DNA from 3 places in the Streptomyces sp. NPDC046859 genome. Region 2 is predicted to be linked to each of the others. Evidence: riboswitches for the same ligand, from Rfam matches in the RefSeq annotation. Region 2 holds a riboswitch; each other region holds the start of a gene.

What was found. Region 2 has a riboswitch for cyclic di-AMP ahead of ABZ899_RS15800 (C40 family peptidase). Riboswitches for the same ligand answer to the same signal wherever they lie in the genome.
Positions count from the first base shown of each region.
Region 1: it holds a riboswitch for cyclic di-AMP, as region 2 does, so the genes downstream of both, ABZ899_RS21690 (transglycosylase SLT domain-containing protein) here and ABZ899_RS15800 (C40 family peptidase) in region 2, are expected to answer to the same signal.
Region 3: it holds a riboswitch for cyclic di-AMP, as region 2 does, so the genes downstream of both, ABZ899_RS17555 (M23 family metallopeptidase) here and ABZ899_RS15800 (C40 family peptidase) in region 2, are expected to answer to the same signal.

Region 1 covers NZ_JBEYXR010000014.1:92,651-99,210, reverse strand. Annotated here, with positions in the region: gene fahA (fumarylacetoacetase) at 1-785, opposite strand, end outside; gene ABZ899_RS21695 (HAD family hydrolase) at 1,120-1,950, shown strand; gene ABZ899_RS21690 (transglycosylase SLT domain-containing protein) at 2,001-2,735, opposite strand; cyclic di-AMP (ydaO/yuaA leader) riboswitch at 2,741-2,915, opposite strand; gene ABZ899_RS21685 (polyprenyl synthetase family protein) at 3,693-4,703, shown strand; gene ABZ899_RS21680 (DUF2092 domain-containing protein) at 5,006-6,289, shown strand; gene ABZ899_RS21675 (NAD(P)H-dependent oxidoreductase) at 6,347-6,560, opposite strand, start outside.
Region 2 covers NZ_JBEYXR010000009.1:32,550-39,109, reverse strand. Annotated here, with positions in the region: gene tgmB (ATP-grasp ribosomal peptide maturase) at 1-795, shown strand, start outside; gene ABZ899_RS15800 (C40 family peptidase) at 898-2,739, opposite strand; cyclic di-AMP (ydaO/yuaA leader) riboswitch at 2,748-2,918, opposite strand; gene paaA (1,2-phenylacetyl-CoA epoxidase subunit PaaA) at 3,186-4,163, shown strand; gene paaB (1,2-phenylacetyl-CoA epoxidase subunit PaaB) at 4,160-4,453, shown strand; gene paaC (1,2-phenylacetyl-CoA epoxidase subunit PaaC) at 4,464-5,291, shown strand; gene paaD (1,2-phenylacetyl-CoA epoxidase subunit PaaD) at 5,285-5,794, shown strand; gene paaE (1,2-phenylacetyl-CoA epoxidase subunit PaaE) at 5,794-6,560, shown strand, end outside.
Region 3 covers NZ_JBEYXR010000010.1:129,641-136,200, reverse strand. Annotated here, with positions in the region: gene ABZ899_RS17560 (GntR family transcriptional regulator) at 1-607, opposite strand, end outside; gene ABZ899_RS17555 (M23 family metallopeptidase) at 792-1,577, opposite strand; cyclic di-AMP (ydaO/yuaA leader) riboswitch at 1,590-1,753, opposite strand; gene ABZ899_RS17550 (pitrilysin family protein) at 1,967-3,355, opposite strand; gene ABZ899_RS17545 (pitrilysin family protein) at 3,352-4,707, opposite strand; gene ABZ899_RS17540 (DNA topoisomerase IV subunit A) at 5,224-6,560, shown strand, end outside.

The DNA of each region.
Region 1 (6,560 bases), on a different contig from region 2:
AGGGCGTCCAGCGGGGTGATCCAGGCCGACACCGACGTGGCGAAGGACTTGCCGAGGAACGGGCCGAGGGGGACGTACTCCCAGGCCTGGATGTCACGCGCCGACCAGTCGTTGAGCAGGCACAGGCCGAAGACGTGCTCACGGAAGTCGCCCAGCGGGACCGGCGCGCCCATCGCGGACGGCTTGCCCACGACGAAGCCGACCTCGGCCTCGATGTCCAGGCGGACCGACGGGCCGAAGACGGGGGCCGGGTCGGTGGGGGCCTTGCGCTGGCCCGAGGGCCGTACGACGTCCGTGCCGGAGACCACCACCGTGCCGGAGCGGCCGTGGTAGCCGATCGGCAGGTGCTTCCAGTTGGGGGTGAGGGAGTCCTCGGCGTCCGGGCGGAAGATCCGGCCGACGTTCCGGGCGTGGTTCTCGGAGGCGTAGAAGTCGACGTAGTCCGCGACGTCGAACGGAAGGTGCAGCGTCACGGAGGAGAGCGGGTGGAACAGGTCCGCGATGGCCTCCTGGTGCGCCGGGACCGTCACCCAGGCGGTCAGCGCCCGCCGCACGTCCGACCAGGTGGTGCGGCCCGCGGCGAGCAGCGGGTTCAGCGACTCCTGGGCGAGCAGCGGGGCGTACGGCGAGTCGAGCGCCCGGGCCGCCCTCCCCGCGTCGAGGACGTGGTCGCCGAGCCGGACGCCCACCCGGCGCGCGGAGTCCGGGCCCGGGAGGGAGAAGACGCCGTACGGAAGGTTGTGCGCGCCGAAGGGGTCGCCCTCGGGGAGATCGAAGGGGGGCATGGGGTACTGCCTCACTCTCATACGCTCCGTAAGCCATGTGGTCGGGCCCACGTTACGGGTGAGGTGGCGGTCTTGGGCAGGGTGAATCCTCCGGGCAGGCGATCGGCTTCCCCCCGGCTCGCCCCGGTCGTCCGTCCCCTTCACCGGGCGAGCGGCCGCAACTCGGCGGCCGTAGGACCCTCGAAGACCCCGCAAGGGCGAAACCGCCATAAACGGGCGCGAGTTGCGCGCGCTCGGACACAACTGGGACCGGAACGGGTGTCAACTCATGTGAACAGAGCAGCCGTCCGGTTCAGGTCGAGTCGATGGGGCTTCCTGTCCGTATTCTCTGATCATGGCCGCACCGATCGCATATTCACTCATCGCCACTGACCTGGACGGAACCCTCCTCCGAGGTGACGACACACTCTCCGACCGGTCCCTCGTGGCGCTCGCGCAGGCGGCGATGGCCGGTGCCCAGCATCTCGTGGTGACGGGACGGCCGGCACCCAGGGTGCGGCCCCTCCTGGAGGTCATGGGCAGCAGGGGACTGGCGGTGTGCGGGCAGGGCGCGCAGCTCTACGACGCCGGCCAGGACCGGCTGCTGTGGTCCATCACCCTGGAGCGGGACCTGGCGGAGACCGCCCTCGGCAAGATCGAGGCCGAGGTGGGGCAGGTGTACGCGGCCGTCGACCAGGACGGAGTCGAGGGGCTCACGCTCATCGAGCCGGGCTATCTGATGCCCCACCCGACGCTGCCGGCGGTGCGGGTGCGGCACCGCGAGGACCTGTGGTGCGAGCCGATCAGCAAGGTGCTGCTGCGCCATCCGACTCTGTCGGACGACGAGTTGGCGGCGACGGCCCGCGCGGTGGTGGGTTCGCTGGCGACGGTCACGATGTCGGGGCCGGGCACCGTCGAACTCCAGCCGAGCGGCATCACGAAGGCGACCGGCCTCGCGCTCGCCGCCGAGCATCTCGGCCTGGGCCCGCACGAGACCATCGCCTTCGGGGACATGCCCAACGACATCCCCATGTTCGACTGGGCCGCCCACGGTGTGGCGATGGCCAACGCGCATCCCGAACTCAAGTCGGTCGCGGACGAGATCACCTTGTCCAACGAGGACGACGGCATCGCCGTCGTCCTCGAGAGACTGTTCGCCCGCAGCCTGGCCGAGTTCCCCTACTAGAGGTCCCCGGCGGCAAGTTCCCCCTATGGGAGGGGGAGAGCCGGCACGGCTCAGTAGGGGCCGTTCACGTTGTCGATCGAACCGTAGCGAGCGGCCGCGTAGTTGCAGGCGGCCGTGATGTTCGCGACCGGGTCGAACGGGTCGTACGCGGTGCCCGGCACGTGGTACGTCGCGAAGGTGGGGTCGATGACCTGGAGGAGACCCTTGGACGGGGTGCCCGCGATCGCGTTGGAGTCCCAGTTGTTGATGGCGGCCGGGTTGCCCGACGACTCACGCATGATGTTGCGGTGGATGCCCTCGTAGGAACCGGGGATCCCCTTCTGCGCCATGATGTCGAGCGCCTCGCGGATCCAGCCGTCGAGGTTGTCGGCGTACGTCTTCGCGGAGGCCTGGGTGGCCTGGGCGACGGCGGACTTCTTGACGGGGGCGGACGCCGTGCTCGCCTTCGACGGCTCGGCCTTCTTCGTGCTCCGGACCTTCAGGTCGACACCCGGGTGGATCAGCCGGGGGTCGTCGCCGATGGCCTTGCGGTTGTCCTTGTAGAGCTGCTGCCAGCCGCCCTGGGCGTCGTAGCGGTCGGCGATCCCGTACAGGGTGTCGCCCTTCTTGGTGGTGTAGCTGACGGAGCCGACCTTGGCCACGGTGGGGGCCTTGGCGGGCTCGGCGGCGCTCGCGGTGGTCGCGCCCAGCAGGGGGAGCGCGAGAGCGGCGGTACCGGCTCCGGCGGCGATGACGCGCCGGGCGAACGGGCTGGTACGGGTGCGGCGGTGCTTGCCTCGGGACATGGCGCTGTTCCTCTCCGGCGCCTGCGAGGTGAGCTGTCGGGTTCGGGCGGGAGCTGCCCGGCCACGCCGCCGTAGGACGACGTGACTTCACCCCTAGCCGTCCCGGCGCGCCATCGAGGCGTGCGGTACGGCGACTTACCTGGGTCCCCCGCTCCTGCCGTGCGAGTGCGTTGTGTAGGTGGATGACTCGGGCGGCGGCAGGATTCGGCGTCCGCCCGACAGAGCGGGAACGTATGCGACAGCACATGTAGGGAACAAGTGCCGCAATCACCTGACGTGCTAGTTGACCATGGTCTGAGGCGTATGGGGCGCTTGATCCTTTGCGGTTGCCAATTCTCAACTCGCTTTTGTGGCAAGGGGTCGACGGGCTCCGGCGGCGGAGGGGCCGATGCGGGGTCGCGTGACCCAACTCACGGAGATCACAACAGCGGCAAATCGGGCAATGGCTCCAACTCCCCTGTTATTGCCTGCACGTGAAAAACTCACTGTCAACGCGCCCATCTGCCCCTTGAGTCCGGAGAGTCCGTTTTGCGGGTGCGGAGCAAAAGGTGCGAAAGGGTGGCGGCGCGCCCGGCTCGCCGGCTCGCAGGAACCTCGCCCTTCGTGTCGGTCGTTGAGGAGGCGTGGAGGCGTCCGGAGGGCGGGTCGGGGTAGACGGGAGCGGGGGTGTCGCGCGGACCCGCGGCGTATCCCTCAAAGAGTCGAACGCAGTTTCGGTTCGGGAAAGCGTGGGGGAGTGGGTGGCTACACACAGTGACGTACCGATAAAACGATGAATGTCCATCCTTATCGGGTGATCAAAAAACATACCGACCGTGAACCGATGTCGCCCGTGGTGGACGGGTGGGCGGCATCGGTGATCGAAACGTGACCGGATACGCTGACTTGAGTGATGGCAGCGACCTATCGACAAACCGTGTAACCAGCCGAAAGACACCAGCAGACAGGAGACCCCTCGTGACCGTCGTCGGGCCGTTCGGGCTGAGCGTGCGGGACCAGGCTCTGGAAGCCGATGTCCAGGCCGGATTGGCGGCCGTCGAGGAGGGACTGCTCGAAGCCACCAAGAGTGAGGTCCCCTTCATCACCGGGGCCGCCCAGCACCTGGTGCGGGCGGGCGGAAAGCGCTTCCGGCCGCTGCTGGTGATGCTCGCCGCGCGCTTCGGGGACCCGTACGCCCCGGGGATCGTGCCGTCGGCCGTGGTGGTGGAGCTGACCCATCTGGCGACGCTGTACCACGACGACGTGATGGACGAGGCCGAGGTCCGGCGCGGGGTCGACAGCGCGAACACCCGCTGGGGGAACTCCGTCGCGGTCCTCACCGGCGACTTCCTCTTCGCGCGCGCCTCGCACATCCTGGCCGACCTCGGGCCCGAGGCGGTGCGGGTGCAGGCGGAGGCGTTCGAGCGGCTGGTCACGGGCCAGATCCTGGAGACGGCCGGGCCGCAGGACGGCCGGGACCCCGTGGAGCACTACCTCGACGTGCTGAGCGGCAAGACCGGGTCGCTGGTGGCGGTGTCCTGCCGCTTCGGGGCGATGATGTCCGGCGCCGACGAGACCGTGGTCGACGTGCTCACCCAGTACGGGGAGCGGCTCGGCGTCGCCTTCCAGCTCGCGGACGACGTCCTGGACATCGCGAGCGACTCCCGCGAGTCCGGGAAGACACCCGGCACCGATCTGCGCGAGGGCATCCCGACCCTGCCGGTGCTGCGGCTGCGGGAGCGCGCGGAGCGTCTGGGGCTGCCCGAGGACATCGCCCTGTGCGAGCTGCTGGACTCCGACCTGAGCGAGGACGCCCGGCTCGCCGAGGCGCTGGCCGCCCTGCGTGAGCACCCGGCGCTGGAGCAGGCCCGGCGGGACACGGTCCGCTACGCGGAGGACGCGCGCGCCGCGCTGGCGCCCCTGCCGGAGAACGACGCGAAGGCCGCCCTGATGGAGCTGTGCGACGCCGTCGTGCACCGGGCCGCCTGAAGCCCGGCGTCCCTGCCGCGGCACTGCCCCCGCGGCCACCCTTCCCCTCCTCGCCCCACCCCCCGACCCCTACGGGTCGGGGGAGGTCCACCCCTCCGGCGTCATACCGCAGGTGTACACGGAGTTGGCTCCGCAGGTTGACGAAACTCCCTGACCGATTTGGTCAGATGGACATCACGGAAACACCACTCCTCACCGATTCGGGTGAGAATGGCGGCTCAGGGGTGGACCTTGCCGGGTCGTGAGACTCGCGGGCGACAGACGAACGGACGGCCGCCGCCGACGACGGAGGTAGGGCACACATGGCACCGTACGAAGTCGACGACAGTACGACCGCGGGGGAGGGCGACGACCTGCGCGCGGGTCGGCGCAAGGCCGCTCGGTACGTCGTCCCGGTCACGGTGGTGGGGATCGCGGCGGCGACGATCGGGCTGGTCCCGGCGCTCGCCGACGCCGGGGACCCGGACCTGCCGGACCTCACCGCGCAGCAACTGGTCGAGAAGATCGCCAAGTCGGACGTGCAGCAGCTGTCCGGCACGTTCAAGATCACCACGGATCTGGGGCTGCCCGACCTCGGTGGGCTGGAGTCGGGTCTCGCCTCGGGCCTCACCGGGTCGGGCTCGGGCGACGGCTCGTCCGCCGACCCCTCGGCGAAGCTGAGCGAGCTGGCCTCCGGCACGCACACGCTGCGGGTCGCCGTCGACGGCGACGACCGGCAGAAGCTGTCCCTGCTGGACAACGCCTCCGAGTACAGCCTCATCCACAACGGCAAGGACGTCTGGGGCTACGACAGCAAGTCGGACGAGGTCTTCCACGCCACCGCCGATGAGGCCGAGCGGGAGAAGGCCGAGGGCCACGGGAAGCTCGACGAGGTTCCGGCCACTCCCAAGGAGCTCACCGAGGAGGCGCTGAAGGCGGTCGACGACACGACGTCGGTCACCGTCGACGGCACCGCGCACGTCGCCGGGCGGGACGCCTACCGGCTGCTCATCGAGCCGAAGCAGTCGGGCACCACGGTCGGCGCGATCACGGTGGCCGTGGACGCGAAGACCGGGCTGCCGCTGAAGTTCACGCTGACCCCGGCCGGCGGTGGCGCCGCCGTGGTCGACGCCGGCTTCACCCAGGTCAGCTTCGCCAAGCCCGCCGCCTCCACCTTCGACTTCACCCCGCCCAAGGGTGCGAAGGTCACCGAGGAGGGCGACGTGGACAAGGCCGCCCCGCGGCACGGCGAGGGCAGGTCCGAGGACGACTTCCGCAAGAAGTTCGAGAAGGAGTTCGGCTCCAAGGACTCCGCGGGTTCGAAGGGTTCGAAGGGCCCCGAGGACGGTCCCCGGACCATCGGCGAGGGCTGGAACACGGTGGCGGTCTTCGACACCGGCGGCGCGGGCGTTCCCTCGGGCGCAGAGGTCGGTGGCGACCTGGGCGGCTTCCTCGACTCCCTGGGCGACAAGGCCACCGGGAAGTTCGGTTCGGGCACGGTGTTCTCGACGCGCCTGATCAACGCCCTCGTCACCGACGACGGCAAGGTCTACGTCGGCGCCGTCGACAAGGCCACGCTCGTGAAGGCGGCCGACTCGGCCGAGTGACGCGAGCGGCCCGGCCTCGGGGCCGGGCCGCTGTCACCGGGCATCACCGAGTGGCGCTCAGCCCGTCTGGTACGCGAAGCGGGCGAGCGGCGCGTCCTGGGCGAAGAACGTCTTGGCCCGGCTCAGGGCCCCGGTGTCCCGCAGCACGTCCCCGGGCTTGCTGCCGTTGCCGAGCAGCACCCCGCCGAAGCGCATCCCCATGTAGGCGGCCGAGTTGTTGAGGGTGCCGATCAGCGGGTCGGCGACCACCTGCTCCTCGTGGGCGAGCGCG
Region 2 (6,560 bases):
TCGGTCAACGGGCACGTGCTGTCGATGGGAGGACTGCGCTCCATCTGGGTGCGCAGGCCCGGAGAACCGGCCGCCCACGCGCCGGACCCCTCGCCCTGGCTGACCGCCGAGACCCGGCAGGCGCTGTACGGCATGCTGCACTCGGCCGCCGCCCGATGGATGAACCATCCCCGCAACGCGGACCAGGCCCGCCTCAAGCCCTGGCAGCTGAGGCTCGGCCACCTCAGCGGATTCGCCGTGCCGCCCACGGTGTTCACGACGGCCCCGCGGCTGGCGCGCGCGTTCGTCGAGCAGCACAAGGAGGTCGTGGTGAAGTCCGCCTCCGGACCGCCGCCCGGTGAGCCGCCCCTGGCCCTGCCCACCACCTTGGTCGGCCCCGACGCGGACTTCTCCGCCGTCGCGGCCGGGCCGGCCCTGCTCCAGCGGTACGTCCCCAAGGAGGCGGACATCCGGCTGACCTGCGTCGGCACCAGACTGTTCGCCGCGCGCAAGACGGCCGAACCCGACCAGATCGACGGACGGTACGGCGACACCGGACACCCCTGGGAGCCGGTCCCGGTGCCGGACCGCATCGGCAAGGCGGTGCACGAGTACGTCACTCTTGCCGGACTGGCGTACGCCGCCTTCGACTTCGCGGAGGACAAAGACGGCATCTGGTGGTTCCTGGAGTGCAACCAGGGAGGCCAGTTCGGCTTCGTCGAGCTGGAGACCGGGCAGCCGATCGCGGCCGCGGTCGCCGACTGGCTCGCCCTGCAGCGCCGGCCCGACCGGCGCGGCCCGGAAGGCCGCCACTGACCCCCCGGACGACCGCCGAAGGCGTCCCGGACGGACCCGCCCCGCTCCGCCCCACCCGGCGGTGGCGGGGCGGTCGTCGTACGGCGCCGGGGTGACGTCGTCTCAGGCGGGCCGGATCGCGCTGTGGATCGCGGCCTCTCCGGCGTACTCGATGGACTCCTCGCGGATGACGGTGCCGGGGCCCGGGGCGTGGATCATCATGCCGTTCCCGGAGTAGATGCCGACATGGCCGGCGTGGTACAGGACCAGGTCGCCGGGCTCCAGCTGGGTCAGGGCGACGCCCTGCCCGGCGGTGGCCTGCTCCTGGGCGGTGCGGGGGAGCGCGATACCGGCGGCCTTCCAGGCGGCCTGGGTGAGCCCGGGCCCGTCGAAGGTGTTCGGTCCCGTCGTCCCCCAGACACAAGGCTTGCCGACCTGGGCCCGGGCGAACTCCAGCGCCCTCAGCGCCCGAGTGTCCTGCGGAACCGCCACGGGGGCGGGAGCCGGAGCGGCGGCCTGGAAGCTCCCGGTCAGCGGGGCCGCCGGGAAGCCGCCGGTCTGGGTGACGGCCGGGAAGCCGCCGGTCTGGTCGATCGCGGGGAAGTTCCCGGTCTGGTCGACGGCGGGGAAGCTCCCGGTCTGGGCCGCTGCCGGAAAGCCGCCGGTCTGGTCGATCGCGGGGAAGTTCCCGGTCTGGTCGACCGCGGGAAAACTGCCGGTCTGGGCCGCTGCCGGAAAGCCGCCGGTCTGGGTCGCCGCCGGGAAGCCGCCGGTCTGGGTGACGGCCGGGAAGCCGCCGGTCTGGTCGATCGCGGGGAAGTTCCCGGTTCGGTCGACCGCAGGGAAGCTCCCGGTCTGGGCCACGCCGGGAAAACTCCCGGTCTGGGTGACGGCGGGAAAGCCGCCGGTCTGGTCGACCGCGGGGTAGCTCCCGGTCTGGGCCACGGCGGGAAAACTCCCGGTCGGGTCGACCATGGGGAAGCTTCCGGTCCGGCCGGCCCCGGCGAACCCGGCGTCCGGGGCGGCGAACACCTGCGGGGCACTCGCCGTCCCCATGGCCGGCGTCGACTGGTGACCAGGGGCGGCAGGGAACAAGGTGTCCACCGGCGGCGCGGGCAGAGCCGTCGTCCCCGGAGGGACCGTCGTCAGATCGGCGGGGCTCTGCGCCTCCAGGGCGTCCCACCGGGTCTGCGCCGCGGGCGGGAACGATGCCGGGGCAGCCGGCGGGGCCTCCAGGGCCGGGGTGGTACGGCCTGCGCGCGCGGACAACAGTTCGCGCGCCTGTGCCAGCTTGCGCAGGCTGCGTTCCTTGCTCGCGCGCAGCACGGACCGCTGCGCCGCTTCCGGATCCGCGGTGGCCGGGGCGGGCAGCGCCGGGGCCGCCCCGGATTCGAGGGCCGGCGTGGTCGCCGCGGGCAGCGCCGCGACCGGACCCGCGGTGAGTTCTCCCATGACTGCCGAGCGGGCGGTTCCGGCCGTCAACTCGGCGACCGGTGCGGACGATCCGGCGGGCAGCTCCAAAGCGGTGCGGCCGGATATCTCCCGTGCGCCGTCGCCGGCCGACGGGCGTGCGGACCGGGCCGGGGCGGACCGCTCCGGCATCCGGTCCCTCGGCAGCACGGCCGGAACCGTCGGGCCCAGCTTGGACCGGGCGACGTCGAACCACTGCCGGGCCACCTCGTCGAGCGGGGCCGAGCCCCGGCCGCCGTCACCGTCACGCCCCGAGGTCGCCGGGCCGCCCGCGCGCTTGCGCGGTCCCGTCGACGAGGCGCGGGTGGCGTTGAAGGTCCCGGTGTCGGTCTCGGCCCGGTCGTAGAGCGAGCTGACCCGCCGGCTGACCTCCTCGCGGCTCGGTCCCTCGTCCGCCTGGGCGGCACCGGCCGACTGGCCGAGCAGGGCCACCGAGGTGAGGGCTGCTGCCGAGGCGAGCGCGGAGTTGCGCATACCGGTGCGTTCCGGCGCCATGGGCGACGTGCTCCTTCCGTACTCCGCCTACCGAGTTAGCTGACGGGTTCGGGCGTTCGCGTCGGAAGGTGTGCCCTACGACCCGGCCCGTCACGGCCTCGGGTCGATTCACCCCATGGTTCGGTTGGGTCCCCGGTTCCGCGGCCCCGCAGGGCACGCCGATTCGGCGGAGGCCGCTCGTCCCGACGGGGTCCGCCGGAGTTCAACGCGCGTCCTGAGCCGATAACTTAGCCAACTTGTGTGCCTGCAGTGAAGGTTGACGTGCGAAATGTCCGATACGTTTCTGTGACCTTCGACGCCGGTGGCTGCGATCGGGTCGGTTCGCGTCACGGCGCGCCCGCGTGGTCACGCAGGGTAGTGACGCCGTTGGTCTCAAGGGTCTTGCTCCACTCGGCGAAACACGTCACACTGGCACCGAACGAATGGTCGGTTGGGAAGCGGGAGCGATGACGACCTCACACTCCACCGAGGCGCCCCCACAAGGGCCGCTTGAGGAGCACTTCGACGCGACGATCGCGCGCGACCAGCGCGTCGAGCCGCGGGACTGGATGCCGGACGGCTACCGCAACACGCTGATCCGGCAGATCGCGCAGCACGCCCACTCGGAGATCATCGGCATGCAGCCGGAGGGTGAGTGGATCACCAAGGCGCCCTCGCTGCGCCGCAAGGCGATCCTCTTCGCGAAGGTGCAGGACGAGGCCGGTCACGGCCTGTACCTGTACTCGGCCGCCGAGACCCTGGGCGCCGACCGCGCCGACCTGACCGACCGGCTCATCGAGGGCCGCCAGAAGTACTCCTCGATCTTCAACTACCCCACGACGAGCTTCGCCGACGTCGGCGTCATCGGCTGGTTCGTGGACGGCGCCGCGATCTGCAACCAGGTGCCGCTGTGCCGCAGCTCCTACGGCCCGTACGCGCGCGCGATGGTGCGGATCTGCAAGGAGGAGTCGTTCCACCAGCGGCAGGGCTACGAGCTGCTGATGACGATGATGCGCGGCACCGAGGCCCAGCGGGAGATGGTCCAGGACGCTGTGAACCGCTGGTGGTGGCCCTCCCTGATGATGTTCGGGCCGCCCGACGACTCCTCGCCCAACTCCGCCCGCTCGATGGCCTGGAAGATCAAACGGCACAGCAACGACGAGCTGCGCCAGCGGTTCGTCGACATGACGGTCCCGCAGGCCGAGAAGCTCGGCGTCACCCTGCCCGACCCGGAGCTGCGCTGGAACGCCGAGCGCGGCCACCACGACTTCGGCACGCCCGACTGGGACGAGCTGATGCGGGTCATCAAGGGTGACGGCCCGTGCAACGCACTGCGGGTGGAACGACGCAGGAGCGCCCACGAAGAGGGCGCCTGGGTGCGGGAGGCGGCCACTGCCCACGCGGCCAAGCAGGCCGCCCGCGCGGAGAAGGGAGCGGTGGCATGAGCACCGGAAAGCAGGACTGGCCGCTGTACGAGGTGTTCGTCCGGGGCAAGCGCGGACTGAACCACGTCCACGTCGGCTCGCTGCACGCCGCCGACGACCGGATGGCGCTGACCCACGCCCGCGACCTGTACACCCGGCGGAACGAGGGCGTCAGCATCTGGGTCGTGCGCTCCGAGCACATCGCCGCCTCCACCCGCGACGAGAAGGACCCGTTCTTCGCGCCCAGCGCCGACAAGGTCTACCGCCACCCCACCTTCTACGACATCCCCGACGACGTCCCCCACATCTGAAGGAGAGGGCATGAGTGACGACCACGTCTACCTGACCCTCGCCGAGGGACACGAGGACGACACCCGCTGGGCCTACGGCACCGGCTTCGAGGACCCGCTGCACGGCGTGGACACCACCATCCCGGACGACGTCGACGCCGCCGCGCTCGCCGCGCTGTGCGTCGCGCTGGGCGACGACGCGCTCGTCTCGGCGCAGCGCCTGGGGGAGTGGGTCACCCGCGCCCCCGAGCTGGAGGAGGAGGTCGCGCTCGCCAACATCGGCCTCGACCTGCTCGGGCAGGCCCGGCTGCTCTACTCCCGCGCCGGCCAGACCGACGGCACCGGACGCGGCGAGGACGCGTACGCGTACTTCCGCGACGCCGCCGGCTTCCGCAACGTCCGCCTCGCCGAACTCCCCAACGGCGACTTCGCGTTCACGATCGTACGGCTGCTGGTGCTGTCCAGCTGGCGGCTCGCGCACTTCGAGCGGCTGGCGTCCCACCCCGACCCGGTGCTCGCGGCGATCGCCGCGAAGGGCGCCAAGGAGCTGCGCTACCACCGGCAGTACGCCGCCGAGTGGGCGGTCCGCCTGGGCGACGGCACCGACGAGTCCCACCGCCGTATGCGCCGTGCGCAGGAACAGGTGGCGCCCTACCTGGGCGAGCTGTTCACCGCGTTCGACGTACGGCAGGAGGTCGTCGCGGACCTGAAGCAGGTCACCGACGCGGCCGGACTGCCCATGCCCATGTACCGCCCCCTGCCCGGCTGCGGACGCGAGGGCGAGCACACCGAGCATCTCGCCCCGCTGCTCGCCGAGTTGCAGGGAGTCGCCCGCGCACATCCGGAGGCGACATGGTGACGACCCTGCTCGACGCCCGGCGCGCCCGGCACATCGCCGCCCAGGTACCGGACCCCGAGCTGCCCATGCTCACCCTCGCCGACCTGGGCGTCCTGCGGGACGTCGAGATGACCGAGGACGGCACGGTCGTGGCGAGCCTGACCCCCACCTACTCCGGCTGCCCGGCGATGGCCGAGATGCGGGCCGACGTCGCGGCGCGCCTGCGCGCGGCGGGATACCCGCGCGTGGAGATCCGCACCGTGCTTCATCCGCCGTGGAGCAGCGACTGGATCACCCCGGCCGGCCGCGCCAAGCTCGCCGAGCACGGCATCGCCCCACCCGGCCCCGCGCCGCGCGGCGGCCCCGTCGCGCTCGTGCTGTCACCGACCCAGCACGCCGTGGCCTGCCCCCGCTGCGGCTCGGCGGACACCGAGGAGACCTCCCGGTTCGCCGCCACGTCCTGCAAGGCACTGTGGCGCTGCCGCGCCTGCGCAGAGCCGTTCGAGTACGTCAAGGAGATCTGATGGAAGGCCTGAGGGAAGCACAGACGGCCGCCGCGCCCCGCCCGCGCGTCCGCCGCCGTCCGGCCTTCCACCGGCTGCGGGTCGCCGCCGTGCAGCCGCTGTGCTCGGACGCGGTCGCCGTCGGCTTCGACATCCCGGACGAGCTGGCCGAGGAGTTCGCGTTCGCCCCCGGGCAGTCGCTGACGCTACGGCGCGAGATCGAGGGGCGCGACGAGCGGCGGTCGTACTCGATCTGCTCGCCGGTCGGCGCGCGGCCGCGCATCGGCGTCCGGGTCGTGCCCGGCGGGCTGTTCTCGTCCTGGCTGGTCCACGACGTGCGACCCGGCGACGTCGTGGAGGTGATGGCCCCCACCGGCGCCTTCACCCCCGACCTCGGCACCCCCGGCCACCACGTGCTGATCGCGGCGGGCTCCGGCATCACCCCGATGGTGTCCATCGCCGAGTCCGTCCTCACCGCCGACGACCGCTCGACGGTCACCCTCTTCTACGGCAACCGCCGCACCGACACGGTGATGTTCGCCGACGAGCTCGCCGACCTGAAGGACCTGTACCCGGCACGCTTCCAGCTCGCCCATGTGCTCTCCCGCGAGCCCCGCGAGGCCGAGGTCCTGTCCGGCCGCATCGACGCCGAACGGCTCGCCACGCTCGTCGAGGCGCTGGTCGAGGCGAAGAGCGCCGACCACTGGTGGCTGTGCGGGCCGCACGGCATGGTGCGCGACGCGCAGCGCGTACTGGCCGGACTCGGCGTCCCGGACGAGCGGGTCCA
Region 3 (6,560 bases), on a different contig from region 2:
GCGCGGACAGCCCGCGCTCGGTGTGCAGGGCGGTGAGCGCGCGGGCGCGTTCACCGTCGCCGCGCGCCACCGCGTCGACGATCGCGCCGTGCTCCGCCCAGGACTCCACCGGGTCGGCGGACGCCTCCACGGCGAACATCCAGGCGATCTTGTGGCGCAGCAGGGTCAGCGTCGAGGTCAGCGCGGTACTGCCGGACGCCTGGGCCAGCGTCTCGTGGAACCAGCCGCCCAGCGAGCGCAGATCCTCGCTGTTGCCGCGCCTGGCCCGCTCCTGACCCAGCCTGACCAGGCCGCGCAGCACCTTCAGATGGGCCTCCGTGCGCCGCTGGGCGGCCCGGGCGGCGCCGAGCGGCTCCAGCAGAGTGCGCATCTCCAGCACGTCGGCCGCCTCCTGCTCGGTTGGCTCGGCCACGCACGCGCCCGCGTGCCGGCGGGTCACCACGAAGCCCTCCGCCTCCAGGGTGCGCAGCGCCTCGCGCACGGGGACGCGGGAGACGCCGTAGCGGCGGGCGAGGACTTCCTCCGTGAGACGGCCGCCGCGCTCCAGGACACCGGCGACGATGTCGTCCCGGATCGCGGTGCACACCGAGTGCGCCGGAATACGCATGCCGACCTCCGCCTTAATCCCCGTGAAACGTCGACGAATGACGTGTGTTCAGCGACTCTATGGCAAGAAGCGTGAATTTCCGACGGCGGGCCGGAATCCATGGATATTTTTTGGACAGCCGTTGTCCAGAAAGACCGAAAGCCCCGGCTCGGGAGCCGGGGCTGCGGTAAGGCGGGCGGAGGCGTCAGAGGGCGACGCCGTGCGCGCGCAGGTAGGCGATCGGGTCGATGTCGGAGCCGTACTCGGCGGTGGTGCGCGCCTCGAAGTGCAGATGCGGCCCGGTGACGTTGCCGGTGGCGCCGGACAGGCCGATCTGCTGGCCGGGGGTGACCGTCTGGCCCACCGAGACGCCGACCGACGACAGGTGCCCGTACTGGGTGTAGGTGCCGTCGTTCATCTTGATCACGACGTTGTTGCCGTAGGCGCCGCCCCAGCCGGCCTCGACGACGGTGCCCGCGCCGACCGCGTGCACGGAGGTGCCGCTGGCGGCGTGGAAGTCGATGCCGGTGTGGCTGCCGGAGGACCAGACCGCGCCGCCGGACCGGTACGCGGTGGACACGTACGAACCGGCTATCGGGGCCACGTAGGACAGCAGGCGCTTGCGCTCGGCCTCCCGCGCGGCCCGCTCCTTCGCCTCCCGCTCCTGCTTGGCCTTCTCGGCGGCCTTGTGCCGCGCGGCCTCCTGGGCGGCCTCCTTGCGGGCGGCGGCCTCGGCGGCGGCCCGCTCCTGGGCGGCGGCCTGCGCGTCGATCTGGGTGGCGATGGAGTCCTCGACGACGACGACCGGGATGAGGCCGGTCTGCTCCGCGGCGGGCTCGGCGGCCAGCGCGGGGGCGGCGAGGGTGCCCACGACGCCGGTGGCGGTGATGGCGGCGACACCGGCCGCACGGGCCGTGGTGCGCTCGAACCGGCCGGGCTTGCGGTGCTTCCCGGAGGGGCGGTTCTTCCCCGTGGCGCAGCTGAACGCCATGTGGTGGCTGGTCCTTTCCTTCCCTCTCGCCTACCGGGTTAGCTGACGGGTTCGGAGCAGGAAGGTCTCCTACGGACCCCCTCGCGGCTGCGCGGGCGTCCGATTCACCCCAGGGACTGCGATGGGTCCCCGGCTCCCCTGGCTCGCGCCATACGGGGACTCGGCGATGACTGTCCGGTGCCGCGGGCGCGGCGCACTGCCTGACGGACAGCCCGGATGACGCTAAGCGGGGCCGCGTTCAATTCCCAAACGGAACGCGGCTTTTGTAGCGCATCCCACAGGGCAGACAGGCAACCTCCGCCCCAATTCGGGCATAAGGGAGCCCTGGTGACTTTGCCGTCACCAGGGCTCCCCTCGCGCGCGGGCCCGCCGCGGGGCCGGCGGGTGCTCTACTCGGCCGTCACGACGGTGACTTCACCGATGCCGAGGGCCTCGACGGGCTCCCGGATCGCCGAGGCGTCGCCGACGAGAACCGTGACGAGGCGGTCCGCCGGGAAGGCGCTCACGACGGCGGCCGTGGCCTCGACGGTTCCGGTGGCGGCGAGCTGCTGGTACAGCTTCGCCTGGAAGTCGTCGGGCAGGTACTGCTCGACCTGGTCGGCCAGGGTGCCCGCCACGGCGGCGGCCGTCTCGTACTTCAGCGGCGCCACCCCGACGAGGTTCTGCACGGCGAAGTCCCGCTCGGCGTCGGTGAGTCCGTCGGCCGCGATCCCCCGCAGGACGGTCCACAGGTCGTCCAGGGCGGGGCCGGTGTTGGGCGTGTCGACGGAACCGGTGATGGCGAGCATCGAGGCGCCGGTGCCGTCCGGCGCCGAGCGCAGGACCTGCCCGAACGCGCGCACGCCGTAGGTGTAGCCCTTCTCCTCGCGCAGCACCTTGTCCAGGCGGGAGGTGAGGGTGCCGCCGAGGCAGTACGTGCCGAGGACCTGCGCCGGCCACACGCGGTCGTGCCGGTCCGGGCCGATCCGGCCGATCAGCAGCTGCGTCTGGACGGCGCCGGGACGGTCCACGATGACGACGCGCCCGGTGTCGTCCGCGGTGACCGGCGGGACGGGCCGCGGCTCGCCCTGCGAACCGGTCCAGGCGCCCAGGCTGTCCCCGAGCAGGGTGTCGAGGTCGACGTCGGTGAGGTCGCCGACGACCACGACCGTGGAGGTGGCGGGGCGCACGTGCCGCTCGAAGAAGGCGCGTACGCCCGCGGAGTCGATGCCGGCGACGGTCTCCTCGGTGCCCTGGCGCGGGCGGGACATACGCGAGGACGCCGGGAACAGCTGCCGGGCGAGCTCCTTGGCGGCCCGCCGCGAGGGGTTGGCCAGCTCGTGCGGGATCTCGTCCAGGCGGTTGCGCACCAGGCGCTCCACCTCGGCGTCGGCGAACAGCGGCGCCCGGAGCGCGTCGGCGAGCAGGTCCAGCGCCTTCGGCAGCCGGGAGACCGGCACCTCCAGGCTGACGCGGACGCCGGGGTGGTCGGCGTAGGCGTCGAGGGTTGCGCCACAGCGCTCCAGCTCGGCGGCGAACTCCTCGGCCGTGTGCTTGTCGGTGCCCTCGGACAGGGCCCGCGCCATGATCGTGGCGATACCGTCCAGGCCCGCGGGCTCGGCGTCGAGCGGGGTGTCGAGGAGGACCTCGACGGCGACGACCTGCTGTCCGGGGCGGTGGCAGCACAGCACCGTCAGGCCGTTGTCCAGGGTGCCGCGCTCGGGGGCCGGGAACGCCCAGGGCCGGGGCGCGCCGGCCTGGGGCTGCGGGTGGAACTCCATGCTGGCGAGCTCGGTCACTGCGCCGACTCCTCGTTCTCGTCGGTGGCGGGGGCTTGGGCGTCCTCGGCCTCACCGGCCACCGGCTCGTACACCAGCACCGCGCGGTTGTCCGGGCGCAGCCGGGCCTGGGCGACCGCCTGCACCTCCTCGGCGGTGACGTCGAGCACGCGCCGCACGGCGGTGAAGGCGAGCTGTGGGTCGCCGAACAGGACTGCGTAGCGGCACAGTTCGTCCGCGCGGCCGGCGCAGGTGCCGAGCCGGTCCAGCCACTCGCGCTCCAGCTGCGCCTGCGCGCGCTCCATCTCCTCGGCGGTGGGGCCCTCCGCGGCGAAGCGGGCGAGCTCCTCGTCGACGGCCGCCTCGATCACGGGCACCTCGACGTCACCGGAGGTCTTCACGTCCAGCCAGCCGAGGGAGGGCGCGCCGGCCAGGCGGAGCAGGCCGAAGCCGGCCGCCACGGCCGTACGGTCGCGCCGCACGAGCCGGTTGTAGAGGCGGGAGGACTCGCCGCCGCCGAGGACGGTCAGCGCCAGGTCGGCGGCGTCGGCCTCGCGGGTGCCGTCGCTCGGGAGGCGGTAGGCGGCCATCATCGCGCGCGCGGGGACGTTCTCCTCGACGACCTCGCGCAGCTCCTCGCCGATGACGTCGGGCAGCGAGCCGTCGCGCGGAGCCGGCTTGCCGTCGTGGGACGGGATGGAGCCGAAGTACTTCTCGACCCAGGCAAGCGTCTGCTCCGGGTCGATGTCGCCGACGATCGACAGCACGGCGTTGTTCGGCGCGTAGTAGGTGCGGAAGAACGCGCGCGCGTCCTCCAGGCTCGCCGCGTCGAGGTCGGCCATCGAGCCGATCGGCGTGTGGTGGTAGGGGTGCCCGTCGGGGTACGACATCGCGGTCAGGCGCTCGAAGGCGGTGCCGTACGGGACGTTGTCGTAGCGCTGGCGCCGCTCGTTCTTCACGACGTCGCGCTGGTTCTCCAGGCCCTCCTCGTCGAGCGCCACCAGGAGGCTGCCCATGCGGTCGGCCTCCAGCCACAGCGCGAGCTCCAGCTGGTGGGCGGGCATGGTCTCGAAGTAGTTGGTGCGTTCGAAGCTGGTGGTGCCGTTCGGCGAGCCGCCCGCGCCCTGGACGAGTTCGAAGTGGCCCGTGCCCTTCACGCTGTTCGACCCCTGGAACATCAGGTGCTCGAAGAGGTGGGCGAGTCCGGTACGGCCCTTGACCTCGTGGCGGGAGCCGACGTCGTACCAGAGGCAGACCGCGGCGACCGGCGTGAGGTGGTCCTCGGAGAGCACCACGCGCAAGCCGTTGGCCAGGCGGTGCTCGGTCGCGGAGAGGCCGCCGGATTGTGCCTCCGGTGTGGCCGTGTGACCCATGGGCAAGATGTCCTTCCGGTCGCGTGCGCTGCGTTGTGTCGAGCGGATCCTGCTCAGCTCCTGCCACTGTATGCAGCGTGCGGAGGCTCGGCGAAGTTCCCGGTCACCACGCCGTGCCGGTCCGGCCCCGGCCGAGGCCCCCGGCGGCGCCCCCTCCGGCCCGCCGAGCCGCTTCGCCGTGCATCACGGCGCGGACGCGGCACGGCCGGGCGGTCCGGGCCCCGGGCCGACGCCGCTCGCCTCGACCTGGCATGCTTCCCGTCGATCACCCCTGAGGGTGAACGGTCGCGCGGCACCGGCTTGCCGCCGGCGCCGCGCGCGGTCCCGAGCGGGCCGGCCGGTGTCCCGTGCGCGACCGCGGTCGCGGGAGGAGACCGGCGTCGGCGACACTTCACCCCGCCGGGCGGGAGCCCCACATCGGGTCCTGGTCGGTGGTTGTCAGTGCCGCGGTCCACAATGGTCCGCGTCAGACCCGTCACACGCTTGCGCCACAGCAGACAGAAGGAGCCGGCAGCGATGGCCCGCCGCAGCACGAAGACCCCGCCGCCCGACGACTCGTTCGAGGAGCGGATCCTCGACATCGACGTCGTCGACGAGATGCAGGGCTCCTTCCTCGAGTACGCCTACTCGGTCATCTACTCGCGTGCCCTGCCGGACGCCCGCGACGGCCTGAAGCCGGTGCACCGCCGCATCGTCTACCAGATGAACGAGATGGGCCTGCGTCCCGACCGCGGCTATGTGAAGTGCGCCCGTGTCGTCGGCGAGGTGATGGGCAAGCTGCACCCGCACGGCGACGCGTCGATCTACGACGCCCTGGTGCGCATGGCCCAGCCCTTCTCGATGCGCGTGCCCCTGGTGGACGGCCACGGCAACTTCGGCTCCCTGGGCAACGACGACCCGCCGGCCGCCATGCGGTACACCGAGTGCCGGCAGGCACAGGCGACGAGCCTGATGACGGAGTCGATCGACGAGGACACGGTCGACTTCGCCCCGAACTACGACGGCCAGGAGCAGGAGCCGGTCGCCCTGCCGGCCGCCTTCCCGAACCTCCTGGTCAACGGCGCGTCCGGCATCGCCGTCGGTATGGCGACGAACATGCCGCCGCACAACCTCTCCGAGGTCATCGCCGCCGCCCGGCACCTGATCCGCCACCCGAACGCGGATCTGGACACCCTGATGAAGCACGTCCCCGGCCCCGATCTGCCGACCGGCGGCCGGATCGTGGGCCTCTCCGGCATCCGGGACGCCTACGCGACGGGCCGCGGCACCTTCAAGATCCGCGCGACGGTGGAGATCGAGACGGTCACCGCCCGCCGCAAGGGCCTCGTCGTCACCGAGCTGCCCTTCGCGGTCGGCCCGGAGAAGGTGATCGCCAAGATCAAGGACCTGGTCGGCTCGAAGAAGCTCCAGGGCATCGCGGACGTCAAGGACCTCACCGACCGCGAGCACGGGCTGCGCCTGGTCATCGAGATCAAGAACGGCTTCGTGCCGGAGGCGGTCCTGGAGCAGCTGTACAAGCTGACGCCGATGGAGGAGTCCTTCGGCATCAACAACGTCGCGCTGGTCGACGGGCAGCCCCTCACCCTGGGCCTGAAGGAGCTGCTGGAGGTCTACCTCGACCACCGCTTCGAGGTCGTACGGCGCCGCAGCGAGTTCCGGCGCGGCAAGCGGCGTGACCGGCTGCACCTGGTCGAGGGCCTGCTCACGGCGCTCATCGACATCGACGAGGTCATCCGCCTGATCCGCTCCAGCGAGAACAGCGCGCAGGCGAAGGAGCGCCTGATGGAGCGCTTCTCGCTGTCCGACGTGCAGACGCAGTACATCCTCGACACGCCGCTGCGCCGGCTCACCAA